Regions from separate parts of the Peribacillus sp. FW305-BF15 genome, predicted to be linked through region 3. Evidence: riboswitches for the same ligand, from Rfam matches in the RefSeq annotation. Region 3 holds a riboswitch; each other region holds the start of a gene.
The links. Region 3 has a riboswitch for S-adenosylmethionine ahead of AC3WLU_RS05195 (methionine ABC transporter ATP-binding protein). Riboswitches for the same ligand answer to the same signal wherever they lie in the genome.
Positions count from the first base shown of each region.

Region 1: another riboswitch for S-adenosylmethionine. It lies ahead of AC3WLU_RS08540 (methionine biosynthesis PLP-dependent protein); the one in region 3 lies ahead of AC3WLU_RS05195 (methionine ABC transporter ATP-binding protein).
Region 2: another riboswitch for S-adenosylmethionine. It lies ahead of AC3WLU_RS24405 (YezD family protein); the one in region 3 lies ahead of AC3WLU_RS05195 (methionine ABC transporter ATP-binding protein).
Region 4: another riboswitch for S-adenosylmethionine. It lies ahead of AC3WLU_RS18970 (sugar ABC transporter substrate-binding protein); the one in region 3 lies ahead of AC3WLU_RS05195 (methionine ABC transporter ATP-binding protein).

Region 1 is NZ_JBYSYV010000006.1:208,979-214,720, reverse strand. It holds gene AC3WLU_RS08555 (ABC transporter ATP-binding protein) at 1-272, shown strand, start outside; gene AC3WLU_RS08550 (hypothetical protein) at 330-572, opposite strand; gene fumC (class II fumarate hydratase) at 682-2,064, opposite strand; SAM riboswitch class I at 2,391-2,504, shown strand; gene AC3WLU_RS08540 (methionine biosynthesis PLP-dependent protein) at 2,591-3,703, shown strand; gene metC (cystathionine beta-lyase) at 3,700-4,881, shown strand; gene AC3WLU_RS08530 (type B 50S ribosomal protein L31) at 4,969-5,217, opposite strand; gene AC3WLU_RS08525 (ABC transporter ATP-binding protein) at 5,354-5,742, opposite strand, start outside.
Region 2 is NZ_JBYSYV010000033.1:18,934-24,675, reverse strand. It holds partial or broken gene AC3WLU_RS24420 (SDR family NAD(P)-dependent oxidoreductase) at 122-755, shown strand; gene AC3WLU_RS24415 (TetR/AcrR family transcriptional regulator) at 1,040-1,627, shown strand; gene ssuE (NADPH-dependent FMN reductase) at 1,815-2,348, shown strand; SAM riboswitch class I at 2,628-2,736, shown strand; gene AC3WLU_RS24405 (YezD family protein) at 2,893-3,036, shown strand; gene AC3WLU_RS24400 (phosphoadenylyl-sulfate reductase) at 3,206-3,922, shown strand; gene sat (sulfate adenylyltransferase) at 3,975-5,123, shown strand; gene cysC (adenylyl-sulfate kinase) at 5,167-5,742, shown strand, end outside.
Region 3 is NZ_JBYSYV010000004.1:53,869-59,610, reverse strand. It holds gene AC3WLU_RS05210 (collagenase) at 1-33, shown strand, start outside; gene AC3WLU_RS05205 (nuclear transport factor 2 family protein) at 100-468, shown strand; gene AC3WLU_RS05200 (GNAT family N-acetyltransferase) at 536-1,009, shown strand; SAM riboswitch class I at 1,152-1,263, shown strand; gene AC3WLU_RS05195 (methionine ABC transporter ATP-binding protein) at 1,598-2,614, shown strand; gene AC3WLU_RS05190 (methionine ABC transporter permease) at 2,636-3,286, shown strand; gene AC3WLU_RS05185 (MetQ/NlpA family ABC transporter substrate-binding protein) at 3,308-4,180, shown strand; partial or broken gene AC3WLU_RS05180 (M20 family metallopeptidase) at 4,214-5,415, shown strand; gene AC3WLU_RS05175 (Fur-regulated basic protein FbpA) at 5,601-5,742, shown strand, end outside.
Region 4 is NZ_JBYSYV010000019.1:4,935-10,676, forward strand. It holds gene AC3WLU_RS18960 (ABC transporter permease) at 1-800, opposite strand, end outside; gene AC3WLU_RS18965 (sugar ABC transporter ATP-binding protein) at 802-2,304, opposite strand; gene AC3WLU_RS18970 (sugar ABC transporter substrate-binding protein) at 2,361-3,473, opposite strand; SAM riboswitch class I at 3,589-3,694, opposite strand; gene AC3WLU_RS18975 (GTPase domain-containing protein) at 3,789-5,742, opposite strand, start outside.

The DNA of each region.
Region 1 (5,742 bases), on a different contig from region 3:
GAGCTTATTTCACGGAGTCCCCTAACACTACATTCACGACCCAAATTGATGTAGCCGAACTCATGGGCGCGGAGATCATGCTCTACTCCACTTTAGAGGGGCAGGACTTCGTTGCAAGGGTCGATGCCAATAACATTATCCAGGCAGGCGAAAAGATCGAACTTGCCCTCGACATGAATAAAGCGCACTTTTTTGATAAAGGGACCGAACATCGCATTTTAGTTGAAGAAGATGAACAGATGCAGGAAAGCATGAAGTTATCTGCCAATTAAACATGAAAAGACCCATTCATTATGGGTCTTTTTACGTTTATTAAAATAAAGGGCGATTCATTCCTGGACCAATACCACTTCATCATGTCCGCATTCAGGGCATTTCATGAGATGGGGACATTGCCCTTTTTGAAGGGATTGAGGGTATCCGTCGTTTTCTTTAAGTATGTCGATATCCATATAAGCACTGTAATCATCAGCATAATCCCTGAATTTCCCTTTATCCTCAAGTTCACTGCCGCATTCCGGGCAATCCACATGAATTTTTCTTAGACCGTTGCAAAGCGGGCATATAGACATTGTTTTTCCTCCTGTTCCAGATACTTATGATTTCAGTATTTGTCGATTCCAGTATTTTAACACATGGAAACACCCTCCCTAATGCTAGAGGGAGGGTGCTTCCAACCAATTATTTATTAACCATGTTAGCAGGATCGACCCATGCTTTGAATTCATCTTCCGTCAGGAACTCCAGTTTCAATGCCGCTTCTTTTAACGTGGAGTTGTCCTTGAAGGCAGTTTTGGCGATCTTGGCTGCTTTTTCATAACCGATATGCGGGTTCAATGCTGTTACCAGCATAAGGGAACGCTCTACATTTTCTTTGATCTTATCTTCATTTGCAGTGATGCCAACCGCACAATTATCGTTGAAGGAATGAATGCCTTCCGTCAATAATTTGACCGTTTGCAGGAAGTTATAGATGATGACTGGTTTGAATACATTCAATTCAAAGTTACCTTGGCTTGCTGCAAAGCCAATTGTAGCATCGTTACCCACGATTTGTGTCGCAATCATGGTAAGCGCTTCACTTTGGGTCGGATTGACTTTACCTGGCATGATGGAGCTGCCCGGCTCGTTTTCCGGAATGGCAATTTCTCCGATTCCGCTTCTCGGTCCACTTGCAAGCCATCTGACATCGTTCGCAATTTTCATTAAATCTGCCGCCAATGCTTTCAAAGCACCGTGTGCGTAGACGATTTCGTTATGGCTAGTCAATGCATGGAACTTATTATCAGATGTGACAAAAGGATATCCTGTATCTGCTGCAATTTGTTTGGCAGAAAGTCCCGGGAATTCTTTCTTTGTATTGATTCCGGTTCCTACAGCCGTTCCGCCTAGAGCAAGGTTCAATAGTTTTTGGCTGCTTTCCTCAATCATCGCCAAATCTTTATCGAGCATCGCTTTCCAACCGGAAATTTCTTGTCCTAATGTTAAGGGTGTAGCATCTTGAAGATGTGTCCGGCCGATTTTCACGACATCCCAAAATTCTTTTTCTTTTGTATCGAATGTATCACGAAGTGCTTTGATGGCAGGAACCAATTTTTCAGCGACTTCCATAAAGGCTGCAATATGCATGGCAGTCGGGAAAGTATCATTTGAGCTTTGTGCCTTGTTAACATCATCATTCGGGTGAAGGATTTCCGATTCACCATTTTCTTTTAACCATTCATTCCCTTTGTTAGCGACCACTTCATTCACATTCATATTACTTTGCGTACCGCTTCCCGTTTGCCAAACTACAAGCGGGAAATGTTCATCAAGCGTACCTTCAAGGATTTCGCCGCAAATCTTGACGATGGCGTTCTTTTTAACTTCGGAAAGATCGCCAAGATCATAGTTCACCTTTGCAGCAGCTTGTTTAACGTATGCAAATGCACGAACCAATTCTATCGGCATTTTTTCGTTACCGATTTTGAAATTGTTACGGCTTCTCTCAGTTTGTGCTCCCCAATATTTATCAGCAGGAACTTTCACTTCACCCATCGTATCACGTTCGATTCTGTATTCCATGTGTTCTCCTCCTAAGTTTGCACTATTCATTGAAGAATTTTTGCATATGAAATGAATAATGTCGGATTATTCTTTCTCTCCATACATTGTACAAACTTTATTATTTTAAAGCAAAAATATCCCGCTGACCCTTTCCATATTTCTGAAAAATCCTAGGCCATTCATATTTAGATGAAAATTTGGATATTCTTTTTTGACACATAAAGTGTAGGCACCGCTAGGCTTCAATTGACCTGGCCATGAACACCAACACATCATCATCCCCAAAATGTCCTTGACAGTGTTTTGTATATATAGTAAATTCAAAAGAAATTGAATAATCTAAACTCTTATCGAGAGAGGTAGAGGGAATGGCCCGATGACACCTCAGCAACCTTCATTTGTTTCAAACCAATGAAAAGGTGCTAATTCCACAAGTTTATGAACTTGGAAGATAAGAAGAATGACTCGTCCCTACTTAATCAAAGTCTTCTTCTTAAAGAAGACTTTTTTTTATTTTATTTAACTCAAAGGAGCAGTGAAAACCATGTATAAACCTGAAACATATCTTGCTCAATTAGGAAATCGCAGTGAAACGGCGACAGGAACAGTCAATCCGCCGGTATACTTTTCAACAGCTTTTCGCCACGAAGGAATCGGTCAATCGACGGGATTCGACTACACAAGGACAGGTAACCCTACCCGCCAGCTATTGGAGCGATCCATCGCCGATCTGGAAAAAGGAGACCAAGGCTATGCCTGCAGTTCAGGAATGGCCGCCATCTCCACTATACTCGCCCTTTTTAAATCCGGGGATGCGTGGATTGTCAGTGAAGATCTTTATGGCGGTACATATCGGCTGTTAGAACAAGGTTTTAAAAAATGGGGATTGCAGTGTGACTATGTAAACACTTGTTGTTTGGAGGATATCGAAAAAGCCATCACTCCTCACACGAAAGCCATCTTCATCGAAACTCCCACTAACCCTCTTATGCAGCAAACGGATATTAGCGCCGTTGCCGCATTGGCTAAACGATATAATTTATTGCTAATCGTTGATAACACTTTTTACACGCCTCTTATTCAACAACCAATCTTGCTTGGAGCTGATATTGTGATCCACAGTGCAACCAAGTATCTCGGTGGTCATAATGATGTGCTCGCCGGACTGATCGTTGCTAGCGGCGCTGAATTATGTGATGCACTTGCCTTCCATCATAATGGCACTGGAGCTGTCTTGAGCCCATTTGATTCATGGCTGTTGATGCGCGGAATGAAAACCCTGGCATTGCGGATGGAGCGTCATGAAAAGAATGCCAAGATACTTGTAGATTACTTATCGGAGCATGATTGTGTTACGGACGTATTGTATCCGGGCCGAGGCGGCATGATTTCTTTCCGCATCATTGATGAAGCGGCGGTCAACCCATTTTTACAATCGCTCTCATTAATTTCCTTTGCAGAAAGCCTGGGAGGGGTTGAAAGCTTCATCACCTATCCTGCCACACAAACACATGCCGATATACCGCTTGAGGTCAGAACGGCAAACGGTGTTTGTAATCGACTGCTCCGCTTCTCCGTTGGCATCGAGGATAGCGACGATTTGATTGGTGACTTGCAGCAAGCATTCGCACATGTAAAAAGGGAGGCACTACGATGACAGATCATGATTTTAGCTTTGAAACAAAATTACTTCATAATCAACATAAATTCGATCCGGCAACGGGCGGTGTGAGCGTCCCCATCCAGCATGCATCGACTTTCCATCAATCCGATATCGATCAATTCGGCAAATATGATTACAGCAGAAGCGGGAACCCAACTCGTGAGGCACTTGAAGACATCATTGCCGAACTTGAGGAAGGCACTCACGGCTTTGCCTTTTCATCAGGTATGGCTGCCATTTCAACAGCCTTCCTGCTATTGTCTGCCGGGGATCATATCGTCATTTCCGAAGATGTGTATGGCGGAACGTTCAGGATGGTCACAAGCGTTTTGAACCGTTTCAATATTGAGCATACCTTCGTTGACATGACGGACCTTGAAAGTGTCAAAGCGGCGGTTCAGCCAAATACCAGGGCCATATACATTGAAACGCCTTCAAATCCTTTACTTAAAGTGACCGATATTCAAGCTGTATGTGATATCGCACAAAAAGCCGGTGCCTTAAGTTTTGTTGATAATACATTCTTGACGCCCGCATTGCAAAAACCGCTGAACCTGGGCGCTGATGTTGTCCTTCATAGCGCGACGAAGTTTTTATCCGGACATAGTGATGTGATAGCTGGGCTTGCGGTCGTGAAAGATCCGGATTTGGCGGCAAGACTCGGTTCGCTTCAAAACTCCTTTGGAGCGGTCCTTGGTGTTCAGGATGCCTGGCTCGTAATGAGAGGCTTGAAAACCTTGTCAGTTAGAATGGAACATTCACAAAAAGGGGCCGAAAAGATTGCAGCCTACTTAAAGGAGCAGCCCTTGGTGAAAAAAGTGTATTATCCCGGCCTAGCCGATCATCCACAGCACGCCATCCAGAAAGGCCAGTCACTCGGAGCAGGGGCGGTCCTTTCATTTGAATTGGAAAGTGAGGAAATCTTCCGTTCCTTCGTGAACACTGTCGAGCTCCCTGTTTTTGCCGTAAGCCTGGGAGCGGTAGAATCCATATTATCCTACCCGGCCAAAATGTCCCATGCGGCCATGCCTGCTGATGAAAGGGAAAAGCGAGGCATCACGAATAGCTTGCTCCGCCTCTCTGTCGGACTGGAAAATCCGGACGATTTAATCAAGGACTTCGAAGCTGCCCTCGTCAATATTGCCAAAGGGGAAGCAATTGCTGCAAAATGATTAAAGTAATGGGTGCCTCATATTTTATGGGCACCTTTTTTATTCCATCAATAAAAGAAGACCATCGATTTCCCGATGGCCTAACTCTCATTTCTTCATATTATATTTATCCAGGAAGCGATCGACCCGTCCGCCTTTTTCAGCAAACTTCTGCTTTCCTGTATAATAAGGGTGCGTATCCGAGCTGATTTCCACTTTTAATAAAGGATATGTTTGGCCGTCTTCCCAAACGATTGTTTCATTGGACGTCTTAGTGGAGCCTGCCAAAAATTTATACCCACTGTTGGTATCCATGAATACCACTTGTTGATAATCGGGATGAATTTCTTGTTTCACTATTATCACCTCATCGTCAGTATAGGTATATCTTAAACGTAATGATTACTATTATCAACCATTATGCTTGAAGGTACCAAAAGTCGGTACCTTCATTATAGTTTAATCTAGATGATCTACCCTTATTCCATTGTGTTCAGCCAGCCATGCCTTTATGCGGACCTGCCTGCAGTTCATACATTTGATAGTACTTCCCTTTCAGTTGCATTAATTCCTCATGTGTACCTTGCTCTGCAATCCGCCCTTTTTCCAGTACAAGAATTTGGTCGGCATTTTTTATCGTGGAAAGCCTATGTGCAATGATGAAGGTCGTTCTCCCTTTTTTCAGCACTTCCATACCCTCCTGGATAATTGCCTCGGTTTCGGTGTCGATGCTTGCTGTCGCTTCATCCAAGATCAATATGGCCGGATTGAATGCAAGGGCACGGGCAAAAGAGATTAGCTGACGCTGTCCGGAAGACAGCGTTCCGCCTTTTTCGATCACGGGCTCGTCAAGCCCTAAAGGAAGATGCTTCAGCACTTTGT
Region 2 (5,742 bases), on a different contig from region 3:
AGGACAGCTTTACTTTTGAAAGCTCAAAACTCAATAAAAATACATTTTGCTTGAATTTACTATTCTTTACTTTTATAATAAAAAGTAAGTGTTTACTTACTTTTTTGGAAGGGGAATGTATATGACAGCAAGAGTTGCAGTTATCACAGGGGGAGCAAGCAGTTTATGCCGAGCCACATGCCTGAAATTTGCAGCAAAAGGGGACAAGGTTTGTTGCGGATTTTAATGAAGAAATGGGTCGGGAAACCGTTGATCAGATAACAGCTAATGGTGGAGTGGCGATTTATGTTAAAACGGATGTTTCTAAGTAGGAAGATGTTGAATCGTTAATCAATAAAGCAGTGGAAACATACGGAAGGCTCGATATCATGTTTAATAATGCCGGCATTGGTGCGGGCGGTATGATCCTAGACCAAGATATGGAAGGTTACTACAAAACGATTGGGGTGAACCAGTACGGAGTGGCCATTGGAATCATGGCAGCAGGACGGAAAATGAAGGAACTGGGTAACAAGGGAGTCATTATAAATACCGCTTCCGTGTTTGGCTACTTAGCTTCCCATGGGACTTTTGCCTATCAGGCGACTAAAGGCGCTGTAAGAATGATGACACAGACAGCAGCTTTGGAATTGGGTGCCCATGGCATACGCGTTGTGGGCATTGCTCCGGGCGGGGTCGACACTCCTATCATACAAGGTTATCCGCTTCCTCTAACGATAATAGATAGACGGCATTTGCAATGGCTTCTGGCTTAATCAATTCACCGCGCATTTGACTTGCATTCAATTTATCGATGATTCCCATGTCTTTATGCGATCAATGGAAGTGTAGTCATGGTCGATGATGGCTATGCATCTTTTAAGTGATTTTCATAAATAGAAAACATCGTCCCGACCAGTTGATGTTTTCTATTTATGATATATGGGAATATTGAATTCTAATAGATCAAAGGTAATATTGACCGATTGATACCAGCGATATATCATGGGAAATAGATGGGTGAAACCGGTCTTATCTTTATAAAAGAAGGTTGATATTTTTGAAAAAAGGGCAGCAAACCAAAGAACGAATCATAAATGTAGCCCGGACTCTTTTTGCCACTAAAGGTTTTGACATGACAAGAACGAATGAAATTGCCTCTGCATGCAATGTTTCCGAAGCTACTATTTACAAATACTTTGACAGCAAAAAAGATTTGCTTTTGGCTACAATTACCCCTAATGAAAAAGAGGAATCTGAAGATGGGACTAGCCATCTATCCACGGATGATCTAGTGGAGAATCATGTTACTACCATGATAAAAAAAATTCTTGAAAATAAAGAACAGTTTTCGATATTATTTAGGGAAACACAATTCGATCAAGATATTTCAAAGCAATATGTAGATCAGATTTTCAAGCCAAATGCCAGGCATATTGAAATACAGAAGAGAATAGATAGCGGAGAGATACAATATATCTCTGATATTATTTTATTTAATGTAGGGATCATTTCTTTCACATTGGCTTTATCTACACATTATGAGATCCATCAACAAAAAAAGGAGCCATATTTTACTTCTGAACGAATTAAGAGCATTGCTCATCTTTTGGTATATGGTATTCATGGGAAACAAAATCATACATAATGAAACGGTCATATTTAAGGGCATGAGAATCAAGCCGTAAATATGACCGTTTCTTTTTTCATTAAGAGTAGAAGTCCAGAGTGTAAGATTTGACTTATATTTTTCAGACAATTACGATAAATGTATACTTCACGAAATGCTTTAAGAAAATTATATCTGGAAATCTTGTAACATTGGAGGGTATCAAATGAGCGATATCGTAATTTTATCAGGAAGTCCGGCTATTCCATCAAGAACGGACATTTCACTAAAACATATTCAATCATTAGTCGAAAATGCAGGATTTACTACAGCTTATTTCTCGATTACGGATTTCTCAGCAGATGATTTATTCCAAGGGAAATATAATAGCGAGGATATCTCAAAGCTTTCAGAGCGAATTCAAGCAGCCAGAGGAGTCATTATAGGTTCACCGGTTTATAAGGCTTCTTATACAGGTGTATTGAAAGCATTGATTGATTTGCTGCCAGAAGGTGCTTTTAAGGGTAAGCCGGTGTTGCCAATCATGATTGGTGGAAGTAACAGGCATCTATTGGCGATTGACTATGCGCTTAAACCATTAATTTCAATATTAAAAGGCGAGCCGCTGCAGGGGATTTATTTTGTTGATAAGGAAATAGATAAACAGAATCCAGAAAATCCGATCAATGATTTGCATTTAATTGATCGCGTCCAGAGTCAGGTTCAAGAATTTGTAGAAGCGATACAGTTAAGAAATTAATGACTTCAATAAATTAATTCCTTCTATAAAAAGACTGGAACCTTAGAAATTTTTTTAGAATAACACGCGTCAATAATAGGCCTATTAATGAAAATAGACTCATTTTTTTGGAGATTTTATCTAAAAAGACGAGTCTATTTTCGTATTTATATGAACATAAAATCATAAATTGAATAGTGTGTATAAAAATAACAGTTCATCCATAATATTAAACCAAGTTATTTTATAAGAAAACTCCATTGACAAGGATTAAATATATGTTAATATTTAAAATAATAAAACTTATCCAGAGCGACGGAGGGAATTGGCCCTTTGAAGTCCGGCAACCTGCATGATGGATGCAAGGTGCTAACTCCAACAAAATGTTGATCATTTTGGAAGATAAGGTAAAGATATTTACCTTGCGATCTTTCCATCATGGAAAGATTTTTGTTTTTTGTGAAAATTTTAGGCAGACCATAACAATGTAAGGTTGTATGGAATTATATAAATCTAAAAAATTTAAAATAAAATATTCGCGGGTTTTCTTAAAGGAGGAACTGGTTTGAATAAAGAGAATCAGCTTGAAGAAATTTTTGAACGACTTCAAGAAATGCTTAATTCAATGAAATATGGATCCATTACACTTATTGTCCAGGATGGTAAAATCATTCAAATGGAGAGAAATGAAAAACTAAGAATTAAATAAGGTATCTGCTGACTAGAAAAACTAGAGGCGGGTTTAACTGATATAAAGAGAGTATTGGTTAGATTCGTCTCTTTTTCCTAGATTCAAATAACCCGGGGAAGATTACAACGGGAATTGATCAACAGTTACTCTAACCTGATACAGCAAGTTTTTAGAGGGGGCTACAAAGTTGGCTGCATTAATAAACTATGAAAATTTCAATACAGGGGACTTCCCTGTATTTCCTCAAGACACTGAGACAAAAGGTGCTTTGGAAGTACTGCAATGGGCGAATGACCATTATGGAGACAAACTGATTTATGCTTGCAGTTTTGGTATTGAAGGCATCGTGCTTACGGATTTATTGGCGAAGGTCAATCCTTCGGCAAAAATAGTTTTCCTAGATACAGATGTTCATTTTGAGGAAACTTACCAATTGATCGAGGAAGTGAAGAAGCGATATCCGAAGCTTTTGATCGAAATGAAGAAACCTGACTTGACGCTTGAGGAACAAGCGGCGGAATATGGCGATGAATTATGGCTTAGTGATTCCAATAAGTGCTGTAACATCCGTAAAATCGTTCCGCTTACAGATGTGCTTTCATCGGCAACAGCCTGGCTTTCGGGACTGCGGAGGGAGCAATCCGAAACAAGGGCTAAGACCGAGTATATCAATAAGGATAATAAGTTCAAATCAGTTAAAATATGCCCGCTCATACATTGGACATGGAAAGATGTTTGGCGCTATGCCCACAAAAATGGTCTTCCATATAATGTCCTGCATGATAATGGATATCCGAGCATTGGATGTAAAACGTGTACTGCACCTGCCTTCAATGCTGATGATTTACGCTCAGGCCGTTGGCAAGGGGCTCAAAAAACGGAATGCGGATTGCATTTGTCTTAAATAAATAGAAATTATAGGCATAAATAAATAGAAACCATAGGGGGAAATTAGCATGACAATCAGTTTACCGCACGGAGGAACATTAATCGATCTTTGGGAACCAAAATATGATATTAGTAAAATAACGAAGTCAATCGAAATCGATGAAATTGCTTTAAGCGATCTTGAATTGATAGGGACTGGTGCCTACAGCCCGATTAAAGGATTCTTTACAAAAAGTGACTATGAGACAGTGGTAAAGGATATGAGGCTAAGCAGCGGACATGTATGGAGCATCCCGATTACGCTGCCTTTGACCGAAGAAACTGCAGGAAGCCTTACTATAGGTGAAGAAGTAACATTAACCCATGATGGTGAAACATACGGGGTTCTCTCCGTTTCTGATATTTACACTCCAGATAAGCAATTGGAAGCGACATTGGTATATCAAACAGCTGATGAGAAGCATCCTGGAGTAAAAAACTTATATAACCGCGGGGATGTATATGTCGGCGGGGAAATAAAGTTGATCAAGAGAATAGAGCGTCCGCTATTTCAAGCTCATTATTTGGACCCAGTCGAGACAAGGAAGGCTTTCGCTGAAAAAGGATGGGAAACGGTTGTCGGTTTCCAAACGAGGAACCCTGTTCACCGTGCACATGAATATATTCAAAAGACAGCATTGGAGATCGTCGACGGTTTATTCTTAAATCCTCTCGTCGGTGCCACTAAATCAGATGACATTCCGGCAGATGTAAGAATGGAAAGCTATAAAGTTCTGCTTGACAAATATTATCCTAAGGATCGCGTCTCCCTTGCAGTTTTCCCTGCTGCCATGCGTTATGCAGGACCTAGAGAAGCCATTTTCCATGCGATGGTCCGTAAAAATTATGGTTGCACCCATTTTATCGTCGGACGTGATCATGCGGGTGTGGGCGATTATTATGGCACATACGATGCCCAAAAAATCTTCGGGAACTTTAACGCAGATGAGTTAGGAATCACGCTATTATTCTTTGAACATAGTTTTTACTGTAAAGCATGTGGCAATATGGCTTCCGCTAAAACTTGTCCGCATGGCAAGGAAGACCATGTCATCCTGTCTGGAACGAAGGTAAGGGAAATGTTGCGTAATGGAGAAATTCCTCCAGCTACCTTTAGCCGTAAGGAAGTCATCGAGGTGTTGATAGAAGGTCTAAAAAAAAATGAAGTTTATAACTGATTGGACATAAATGGAAGGGTCACATGAAGAGGGGGAATATCAAATGAGTAAAAGTACGAATGTCACATGGCATGAGACGTCATTGACCAAGGAGCACCGACGGAAGCAGAACGGGCATGAAAGCACGGTTCTATGGTTTACAGGACTATCGGGTTCCGGAAAATCAACGATTGCAAACGCGGTCGCTAAAGAATTATACAATCGGAATATTCGAAGTTATGTTTTGGATGGTGATAATATCCGTCATGGCTTAAATAAAGATTTAGGTTTTTCTGAAGAAGATAGAACCGAGAATATTAGGCGGATCGGTGAGGTTTCCAAGTTATTCGTGGATAGTGGGCAGTTCGTATTGACCGCTTTCATATCACCTTTCAGGGCAGATCGGCAGATTGTACGTGATTTACTCGAAGAAGGGGAGTTTATTGAAGTATACATAAAGTGTCCGATTGAAGAGTGCGAAGTGCGTGATCCAAAAGGGCTTTATGACAAGGCCCGTAAAGGCATCATTAAAGATTTTACCGGAATCGACTCTCCATACGAAGAACCTGAACAACCGGAAATCATTTTAGAATCCGACCAATACAGCATTGAAGAGTGCGTTGAACAGGTAATCGGTTAT
Region 3 (5,742 bases):
GAAATCAATGAATTACATAAGTTCATCAATTGAAGTCAATTGAAGTATTACAGATGCTGAAAGGTTGTTTTCGTTAATAGAAAAAGGAGGACAAGATGAATGGACAGGGAATCTTCATTATTAAAAGAGCATTTGTATCAGCTGGAGGAGAAATTGTTAAAATCTGAAGTTCGTACATCTCCAGAAGAGCTTTCATCCTTATTGAAAGATGATTTCTTTGAGTTCGGCAGTTCGGGTAACATATGGTCAAAAAGCGATTTTATGGGGCAAGAGGGTGCCGGAGCGGTGAACATGACCCTAAGTCAATTTGAGATGCATCCATTGTCTGATGATACCGTGTTAATTACATACCGGATTTTTGATGAAGATAAGCTGGAACATACCTTAAGAAGTTCAATCTGGAAATGTGCGAATGGAAGATGGCAGATGTTTTTTCATCAAGGCACAAAAACAAAAGGGCCCCTTTAAGACTATTATTTATGAAAAAGAAAGTTTTCCCTGCTTGAAAACTATTTCACTAAAATGATAAGGGTGGATGAAGTTGATCTTTCGTACCATTGATACGGACAAAGATAAAGATACTATCATTAAATTCCGGAAAGATTCCTTTATTGTAAGTTTTGGAACTGATGCGGGTTTTGGAGATGAACATGCCTATCTGCAACGAATGGAAGAAAGGGTACGCAAATTTCCGGATGGACAGGTGATCATTGAAAAGGACCAAGAACGGATTGGACAAATGGAACTTCAAATTCGTGAGTATGAAGGAACTGAAATTGGCTATGTGAATCTATTTTATCTTATTTCCGAATACCGCAGTAAAGGCCTTGGCAAGGAATTGGTCCGCTACGCAGAAAACTTTTTCAGGCAATTTAATGTATCCGAATATCACTTAAGGGTTTCTCCGGATAATCAAAGGGCGATTTCTTTATATACGAATTCAGGCATGGTGAAGATAAGGGAAGAAAATGAAAAATACCCTGTATGGAGAATGAGCAAATCATTATAAAAGTAGAAATATAAAATATATTGATATAATAAAAAAAGTATCGATTCACTATACTATGAAACTATTTATCGCGATGAAAAATATGGTTGACTTTAGCGAAATTAGAATATATAGTGAAGGACATAATTAAATATAACGTTAATTCTTATCAAGAGATGTGGAGGGACTTGGCCCTATGATACCTCGGCAGCGGGTTTTTACTTTTGTAAAAATACTGTGCTAATTCCAACGGACGAAAGTTTGAAAGATAAGAAGGAGCTTTTCTTAGATAATTAATTTAAGAGTTTACTCTTTTTTATGTCTAAAAGAGGCCTCTTCTGTCTGATGACGGAAGAGGCCTCTTTTGTTTATTCAAAATGTATATGGTTATTTTGAGAATGGGTGCAATTACTCGTGAGTTTCGCGCAATAATCGTGAGTTTGGTGTAATTATTCGTGAGTTTGGCGCAGTTACTCGTGAGTTTGGTGGATTTACTCGTGAATTTTGCAGTTTCACTCCTGAATTTTAACTCTATCATTATGAAACGTTGCAAAGCTCTTCTCTCTGGATAAGGAATTCGTACAAATAAACAGCATGGGGGGAGATTGGATGATTGAGTTTCAGGATGTTAAAAAGGTTTATCAAACAAAGAAACAGACTGTCGAGGCTTTGAAGGGCATTGATTTGACAGTGGAAAAGGGGGATATATTCGGGGTAGTCGGTTATAGCGGGGCCGGAAAGAGTACGTTGATCAGGTTGGTCAATTTGCTTGAACATCCTTCAGATGGTTCGGTGATTGTTGGTGGCAAGGATTTAACCAAATTAAGCCCGAAGGAATTACGGGCAGAAAAGAAAAAAATCGGGATGATCTTTCAGCATTTCAACTTATTAAACTCAAAGACTGTTTTTGATAATATTGCTATGCCGCTGGTTTTATCGGGAACTCCGGCTAAGGAAATTCAAAAACGTGTAGGCGAGCTGTTGGAGTTCGTTGGCTTATCGAGCAAAGCAAAGAGTTATCCGGAACAATTATCCGGCGGGCAAAAGCAGCGGATCGGCATTGCGAGGGCATTGGCTACGAATCCATCGATCTTATTGTGTGATGAAGCTACGTCGGCATTGGATCCACAAACAACGAGTGCAGTTCTGCAGCTCTTAAAAAAAATTAATAAAGAATACAATATCACCATTTTGCTAATCACTCATGAGATGTCTGTCATTCGGGAAATTTGCAATAAGGTAGCGGTCATGGAGGGCGGCTGCGTCGTTGAACAAGGTTCGGTTTTCGAAGTTTTTGCCAAGCCGCAAACGGATATTGCAAAAAACTTCGTGAGAACGGTCATACATGACGAAATTCCACAAAGTTTCTTAAAAAGCATAGGGTCCCATATCCCGATTATTTGGAAAATTAATTTTATTGGAACTACTTCGGGTACTCCTTTACTTTCAACCATCTCGAAGAAATATGATGTTCATTTAAGTGTCTTATCAGCCAATATTTCTGAAATCCAGGAAACGCCTTTCGGGAATTTGATCATCGAAGTGACCGGGAGCAAAAATGAGGTCGACAAGGCTTATCAATATATTAAAGATGAGGGGATTCTCGTCCAGGAGGTGCAAGTATAAATGGGTAATACGCTTTGGGGTATGGAAATAACGGCAGACCAGCTGTCGACAGCTTTCGGTGACACACTTTATATGGTAGCCATCTCATTGATATTTTCCGGATTGATCGGGCTTCCGCTCGGTATCCTGCTTGTCATTACAAGAAAGGGTCACATCCTGGAGAATAAATGGATTTTTAATGTATTGAATCCGATCATCAATATCCTGCGGTCCGTTCCTTTCATCATCTTGCTTGTAGCACTCATTCCGTTTACAAGAATGATTGTCGGCAGTGCGATCGGAACGAATGCGGCCATTGTTCCGCTAATCTTTTACGCGGCTCCTTATATTGCCCGGCTTGTGGAAAACTCGCTGTTGGAAGTGGACAAAGGGATCATCGAGGCAGCTCAGGCGATGGGGGCGACAACATGGCAAATCATTTACCGCTTTTTGATTCCCGAGGGACTTAGTTCGTTAATCCTGACATTTACAACAGCGACAATCGGGCTTGTTGGATCTACGGCGATGGCAGGTGCTGTCGGTGCAGGCGGGGTCGGGGATTTAGCCTTGGCTTACGGTTACCAAAGGTTCGATACGATGACGATGATCGTCACAGTGGCGGCGCTCGTGATCATCGTTCAATTATTGCAATCCACCGGGAACTTTGTTTCAAGAAAAATAAGAAGAAGATAAAACGAACAGGAGGCAGGAAAAATGAAAAAAATCTTATTAACGATCATTGTATTGGCATTGGCCATCGTGGCTGCAGCATGCGGGAACGATGAGGGTGCATCAGGGAGTTCGGATGATGTGAAAACTGTGAAAGTCGGTGTCAGCAGCGGGGATACGAGAACATGGGAATACATTGTCGATTTGGCGAAAGAGGAAGGACTTAATATCGAACTGGTCACTTTCAATGATTATATCCAACCGAACCTTGCGTTAAGCGAAGGTGAAATTGATGCCAATTCATTCCAAACCGTCGCCTATTTCGATGAATTCGTTCAAGATCAAAATCTGAAATTGGAGGCCATCGGGTCGACTGTCATTGCACCTATGGGCCTTTATTCGAAAAAACATAAAAGGCTCAAAGATCTTCCGGATGGTGCTACGATAGCCGTTCCGAATGAAGCAACAAACTTTGGCCGGGCACTGCTCCTGCTTCAGGAAGCTGGATTGATTACATTGAAAGAAGAATTCAATGGATCGGGATCATTGGAAATCATTAAGGAAAATCCGAAAAACTTGAAAATCCAGCCTGTTGCTGCCGGCAATACACCGCGTCTATTGGATGATGCCGATGCTTCAGCCATCAATAATAACTTTGCCGTCGAAGCAGGCCTTACATTAAAAGATTCTTTATTCCATGAAAGTAAAACGGCGAAACCATATATTAATATCATTGCAGTTAAAAAGGGAAATGCCAATCGTCCTGAGCTGCAAAAATTAGTGGAGCTTTATCAATCGAAAGAAGTGGAAGCGTTCATTGAAAAAACGTTTAAAGGAAACACCATTCCTGCCTATGTTTCTGTAGATGAATTAGTGAATTATCAAGACGCTTGGACAAAACCAGCTAATGAAAAGTAATGGATGCATTCAAGAAAAAGGGGAGATTAAGACATGGCGAGAGAATCAGTGCTAAAGCAGCATAAGCAAATCATTGAAGATCATATCGACCTTCATTCCGAATTATATATCGAAACGAGCCAAGCCATTCATGCCAAACCTGAAATTGGGAATCAAGAGTTTTTCGCCTCGGATACATTAACCGGAATACTTCAAAATGAAGGATTTGAAGTGACCCGCAATATTGCCGGGCATGAAACAGGGTTCATCGCCAAAAAAAACTCTTCAAAGAAAGGACCTACAATTGCCTTTTTAGCCGAGTATGATGCATTGCCGGGTTTAGGCCATGCTTGCGGCCATAATATCATCGGCACAACGAGCGTGGCGGCAGGCATTTCCCTGGCTCAAGTGCTGGAGGAAACGGCGGAGAGGTGATCGTTTTCGGAACACCGGCTGAAGAGGGCGGGCCGAATGGAAGTGCAAAAGGAAGCTTTGTGAAGCACGGTCTATTTGATGGGGTGGATGCGGCCATCCTTATCCATCCTGCAGGAAAAACGGGTGTAACAAGTCCGTTTTTGGCTGTCGACCCCCTTGATTTTCATTTTTACGGGAAGTCAGCACATGCAGCAGCTGCACCTGAAGAAGGCGTGAATGCACTTGACGGGGTGATTCAGCTGTTCAATGGCATTAATGCTTTGCGTCAGCAGCTCCCGGCCGAGGTCAAAATTCACGGAATCATCACCAATGGCGGGGAAGCGCCTAACATCATTCCTGAATATGCTTCCGCCAGATTTTACATTAGAGCAACAACATGGAAACTTTGCCAAGAAGTATCCAATAAAATACGTGCAGTTGCTGAAGGGGCAGCACTTGCCACAGGAAGCACGGTTAAAGTGGAACGTTTTCAAAATGAAGTACTCGATTTTGTCATCAATCCAGTTCTGGATGAACTGCTAAAAGAAGAACTGACTCAATTAGGGGAAGCGGTGGCTCCTCGAAAAGAGAGTGGCTTCGGCTCGACGGATGCAGGTAATGTAAGCCATGCAGTGCCGACAGCACATCCTTATATAAAAATTGGACATGATGAGTTGATTGCCCATACGAATGAATTCCGCGACTGTGCCAAATCTCCTGCTGGAGACAAAGCCATCCTGACCGGTGCAAAAGCTCTTGCGCTTACAGGGTATAAATTGCTATCGGATAAAGACCTGTTGGATCAAGTGAAAGCGGCATTTCATGAAGCGAAGCAAAAATAAATAAGATGCAGGAAAAAAATAGTTGACTGCGGATCACAGAGTTAGTATTATATTAATACCAAGTAATTAAATGGGAATTATAGGTTAATTGACCGGAAAACCGGAGACTTTTCTTTCATGTAAAGAGGTGTCTCCGGTTTTTTGTGAATGGGCAAGTCAATACGTATTAAAAAGGAGGATTTATCATGGGGATATTATTACGTAAAGCCATTGAGAAAAAAAGGAACTTCCTGATCAATAAGTTGATTAACAAGGGAGTTTATAAAAAGAATGACATCCATCTATTTGAATTGACCTTAACCGATTTAGAGAATGAATATATTAAAA
Region 4 (5,742 bases), on a different contig from region 3:
TCCATTAAATAGGGTGACCCTGAATTGATTTCCGATGTCATGACCCTTGAAGCAAGGACAATCCCCCCGATTGCAGCAAATAGAGCCGAAAGCAGATAGGCAAGGATTTTGTATTTATTAACCGATATCCCGGAAAGTCTCGCCGCTTCCTTATTTCCCCCAATAATGTACATATAACGACCGTGCTTCGTATAAGTCAAAAAGATATGGGTCGCTATCACAATGACGGCCATGATCAGGATTATCCACGGTACCTGGCCAATTTTGGCGAAAAACGGGCTGATCAGTCCTGTTGCGAACGTCCCGTCTGGCATGACCATATTTTGCGAAACCGTGGCCCCTTTTGTATAGGTAAGGGCAATTCCCTGGATAATGAACATGGTAGCCAATGTCATCAGCATGTCGGGAATTCTCAATTTAACGATCATGAATGAATTCAAAGCCCCTACGAAAAGTGAGGCACCGACCGCAGCTAATATGGCGATGAATGTATCCTGGGAAAACCAGACAAACATCGAGATGACGATGGCATTGGCCAATGATGCGACGGAGCCGACGGAAAGGTCGAAGCCATCCACGGTCAGTGATATCGTAATGCCGATCGCAATGATGGTCACGATTGAAATGGAACGCAGGATGTTTATCAGGTTAGACGTTTGGATGAAAGATGGATTGGATACGGCGAAAATTCCAATCAGAATGATAATCGTCAATATTGTGCCGTATTTATAGAAAAAGTCGAATAGTTCCACCTTTTTCTTCGCTTTCGCTGTCTGTGTAACAGGAATGGGTATGCTCATCCTATTTACCTCCTGTTGAATAGAATAGTAGTTCTTCTTCATTCGTTTTGCTTGTTTCTAATTCGATGACAGTGCTCCCGTCATATAACACATAGGTCCGGTTGGTAATGCCAATGATTTCGGTAAGCTCGGAGGATGCATAAATGATCGCTTTTCCATTCCTTGCAAGCTTTGCAATCAATTCGAATATATCCTTCTTGGCTCCGACATCGACCCCTTTCGTTGGTTCATCGAATATGTATACATCCGCATCTGCCATAAGCCATTTTCCAATCGCAACTTTTTGCTGGTTACCACCGGATAGGTTTTCGACCTTCACTTCCCCTGAAGGTGTTTTAATGCCGAGACTTGCGATCATTTCCTTCGCCTTTTCCTTTTCCGCCTTACGATCGACGACACTGAATATTTTGCAGAATTTGCCGAGACTGGCTGCAGTCAAGTTTGCCGAGACTGATTCCTGTACAAGGACCCCTTCTTTCCTGCGTTCCTCAGGTACAAGTGCCAGCCCGCTTTTTACTGCTTCATGCGGTGATTTCAGAGAAAGCTTTCGACCATTCAGTATGACTTCACCCGCTGTGATGGACGTATGACCGAAAAGGGTTTTACACAGCTCCGTTTTCCCAGCCCCGACCAGCCCAGCCAAGCCGATTATCTCTCCTGCTTTAATATTCAGACTGACATTCTTAACTTTCTCGGCATCTGACAATCCGTTCACTTCCAGAATTACGTCTCCAATCGAAGCATTCACTTCAGGAAACTGTTCATCCATGGTTTTCCCGAGCATGTTCTCTACCACTTCGGTACGGGTTATGTCCTCGATTTTTCGACAAGTGACACGCTCCCCATTCCTCATGATCGTAATTTCCTCACAGATTTCAAAAATCTCAGGCAGACGATGTGAAATGAAAATGATTGCCACGCCTTTTTGCTTTAACTCATTTACAATTCGAAAAAGTTCTGTCGTCTCCGTATGACTTAACGGAGCAGTTGGCTCGTCGAGAATCAGGAATTTGCATTCTGTCGAAACGGCTCTTGCTATCAGGACCATCTGTTTTTCAGCCAAGGTCAGGTCTCTAACCAACTTTTTCGAAGGGACATGAATTTTCATATCTTCAAGAATAGAAGTGGCTTTGTTGTGCAGTTCTTTCCAATGTACCCTTTGTTTTTTTCCCATGTTTTGGACCATATCATTCAACATTACATTTTCCCCAACTGTTAAATAAGGGATGAGGGCGGTATCCACTTCCTGATGAACTATTTGAATGCCCTGTTCCTGAGCAGCTTTTGGCGAGCGGATATCCCGCTTCATCCCATCAATAAAAATGTCACCTGAATAATGAACATGGGCTCCCGATAAAACTTTCATTAACGTCGATTTCCCTGCTCCGTTTGCACCGACCAATGCGTGGGCTGTTCCTGATTGTACGGAAAAATCAACATCACTTAGCGCCTTCACCCCCGGAAATTCAATCGAAATCATCTTCATTTCTAGTTGCTTGCCCATGTCCATTCCCCCTTATAGAACAGACACTCCCTTCGCTGGAAAGAGAGTGTCTCTTTTTATTTTTTATAATGATCTTTCAAAACCTTCATCCAATCTTCTTCAAATTCCGTCGATACACCCCAGCCATCGACAATATCAGACAGGTTTGCCATGTTTACCGCTTCTTTTGAAGCTTGGATTTGCTTTTGCGAAATGAGTGATGCCTCCAAATCATATGTTTGCGGTGTTTCTTCACCCGCTAATTTTTTAGCCAATATCCTCATATTCACTGCACCGATCAACTTGGGATCGACTGCTGCCGTGTAGGACCAAGAGCTATCAGCCGATTGGATTTCCTGGAGATCTGCATTCGAAACATCAATTCCATATATCTTCACTTCATCGCGGCCCGCTTCTTTAATCGCCCGGGCTGCACCGATGGCAAAGGCATCCCATGTTGCGAAAATGGCATCCAATTTGCCTTTAGGGTATTTATTCAGCATTGCGGCTACAGCATTTTGTGTCTGAACCGAAGTATCAGCGGATGCCACTCCGAATCTTTCGACTTCTTTAATCCCTGGATTTTCTTTTAGTTTTTCCTGATAGACTGCATTTCTTCTTACCATTGGAGGAAAACCATCCACCCAAAGATATGCAATTGCCGCTTCACCTTTCTGTTCTTTTATCAGTTTATCGAAAGCCAATGTTGCCAGCGCTTCATCATCTTGTGAAGTTAATGTCACGCCCTCTATTTTAGATAGATCGCTTATTGAATCGAATGTGACAACGCTTTTACCTGCATCAACCAACTTCTGAACGTCATTTACAGTTGCGGCATCATCACCATGTGAAATGATATAGCCGTCGTAATCTTCCTCCAAAGCCTGTGCTATCGCATCATGGAATTTAGCCGTATCACCATTGGCTGTGTACGTATCGACCTGAAACCCCAGTGCTTCTCCTTCTTCTTTCGCCCCCGCCAGGTATTGGGCAGTATGATCATCACCGCCAATTTTACGGATCACTTTGATTTTGGCTCCATCGCCATCAGCAAATCTCTCCGGGACATTTTCAAATGATACTTTTTCTTCTTTCTTCGATTCTGTGGAACTCTGCCCTGCAGAGCAACCCGTTAAAAGCAAAGCCGAAGCGATGGCAGAAATGAATATCCCTTTAATAGACCTTCTCATCTTGTTCCCCTCCATGTTTTCTAATTAGTCTTATCAGTTAAGTCGGTGTAAATCCCAAAATAAAAACCTCTCTAATATAGAGAGGTTTAATCGGCTGTTTTGCAGACTTGTCCCTCTCTTATCTGTCAAAACATTTCTGTTTTGCAGGATTTAGCACCAATTCCTAATGGAACGGTTGCTGGGCATCTTAGGGCCAGTCCCTCCGCCACTCTTGATAAGAGATATATTGTGTTACGTTTTCGTAATTATCACTTTATAGGGATATAGTCGTAAAGTCAATAGATTTTTGAATATTTGAAATGTTTCCTGTTATTTTTATTTTCTTTGGAGCTGGGCTAGACGCTTTTTCTCGATTTTTTCAAGCCTCTCCAACTGCCTTAATTTCACTTCGAACAACGTGATCGGATCACGGTAAACCTCAGGATTTTCTTTCATATGCTCCAATGCAGCCTGGTAGTCTTTTATTTCAGTCTGAGTCTGCTCTATCGTTTTTTGAAGTAAGGCAAATGAACTGCGATAGAAAAGTGAGATGTCCCGATCCAATGATTTTTCAAACAATCCAAATTGGGTTAGGAAACGTTCCGTGATCATTTCAGCAACATCCAGGTAATCTTCACTTTCCAGGTATTTCTTGTAACGATTGTACATATTGGCCTTATTTTGCGGTATCGCCCCAAATAGCTTACCTGCTCCTTTAAGCAGCAATTGTGATGGAGTCCTGCGCAAAAGGATATTGACGTTTTCGATGCGGATACTGCTTGTCATCCGGTCGGCATCACGGCGCCAGTCATCCAATACCCTGAAGTCACCTGCCAGTGTAATCCGTTCTTCTTTGTATAATTCATTGAATCCGGCACTCATCTCATCCATGAACTGCTGGCTTTGTGAGAACTCCATTTGGGAACTGGCAATCCAGTCTTGAAGAGAACGGTAATATTGAGGCATGATCTTGTCAGAAATGAAGTTTTGAATCCGCTCATTCATTTCCTGGTTTAACTGTACATGGACCTGACTGAAATCACTGCTTTCCGTTAACGATTTAGAGCAATCCCTCAGTAATTCAGGAATTTTTGAATATAGCTGACTTTTCACTTCGTCCTTAAGCGAACGATACGACCTTATGATATTTTCACTTTTTTCTTTTTCCAGATCAGCCAGTTGATTGACCGCTCCATTCAGTTTGACTTCCATCTGCTCATTCCAAGAGATGGAATGCTCGCATTTCCGCTCATTGGCTGTCCGTTTTTCTAATAGATAAGATAAAGTTTTACGAATGAATGCCAGGATTTTTTCAGATCTTCTTTCCTTCCAATTATCATCTTGATAATTCGATTGAAGGAAGGCTGAAAGGTCCTTCAATTGCTGCCTGCTGTCATAATGTTTGGAGAAAGCGAACACTTTCGCATTCGGGAAATATGCATTCACTTTATCCCATGTTTCGTCTTCCATCCGGACTGCGACCTGATCACTGTATATCGTATCCATTTTATTTAATAGGAAATGGATCGGCAGTTTAGGTGCCATCATTTGAATTTCCAATAACAGATCCCTTTCGCTGCCGGTGAAAGGAGCCCGGGCGTCAAGAACGAACATCAGGCCATCACTGCCATGTAAATAGCCTTGGAAATCGGATTCCACGCTTTGTTCCCCATTGAACCCCGGTGTATCCAATAATCGCAAATGATTATTTCTTAGGTAGTCACTGATGATTGTCACATCGACTATAGTCCCGCGCTGACGGCGTGTTTCATCCAAATCAGTTAGCTCCTCGACAACTTTGCTATCTGTATCGGTAATTTCAAGGATTTCCAAATCATCCCCGTCTTTGACACTGACTAGGGAAGAATGGTCCTCAGCAGCAATGCTCTCTCCAACGATTGACTGAATAAAGGATGTCTTGCCATTTCCTGTACTTCCTGCAAGAAGGAGATTGAAATTGCTGGTATCTTTAAGCCCCTCCACCATCCATTTAAGCTTATTTCCAACCCTTAAATCATTATCTTCAGCCCACTGGATAATGGAATTGAACAGTTTCTCTCCCGCTTCCAGTCCGCCTCCCAATTTAGGCGATTTCGAAAGCAGGCTCTCCGCATCCTGAATGACCAGCGCATTAATCGTATCCGGGAAGATTTCATTCCAGGACAACGTGGATGCCGCCGCAAACAGCGAAAGCTCCCCGTCTGCGATTTTGAGCCAGTTTTCCAGCAACCTTGGCACGACAGGACTTAATTCTTTGATTAGATGCGTTCCTTCTAACAAACCTGCATAT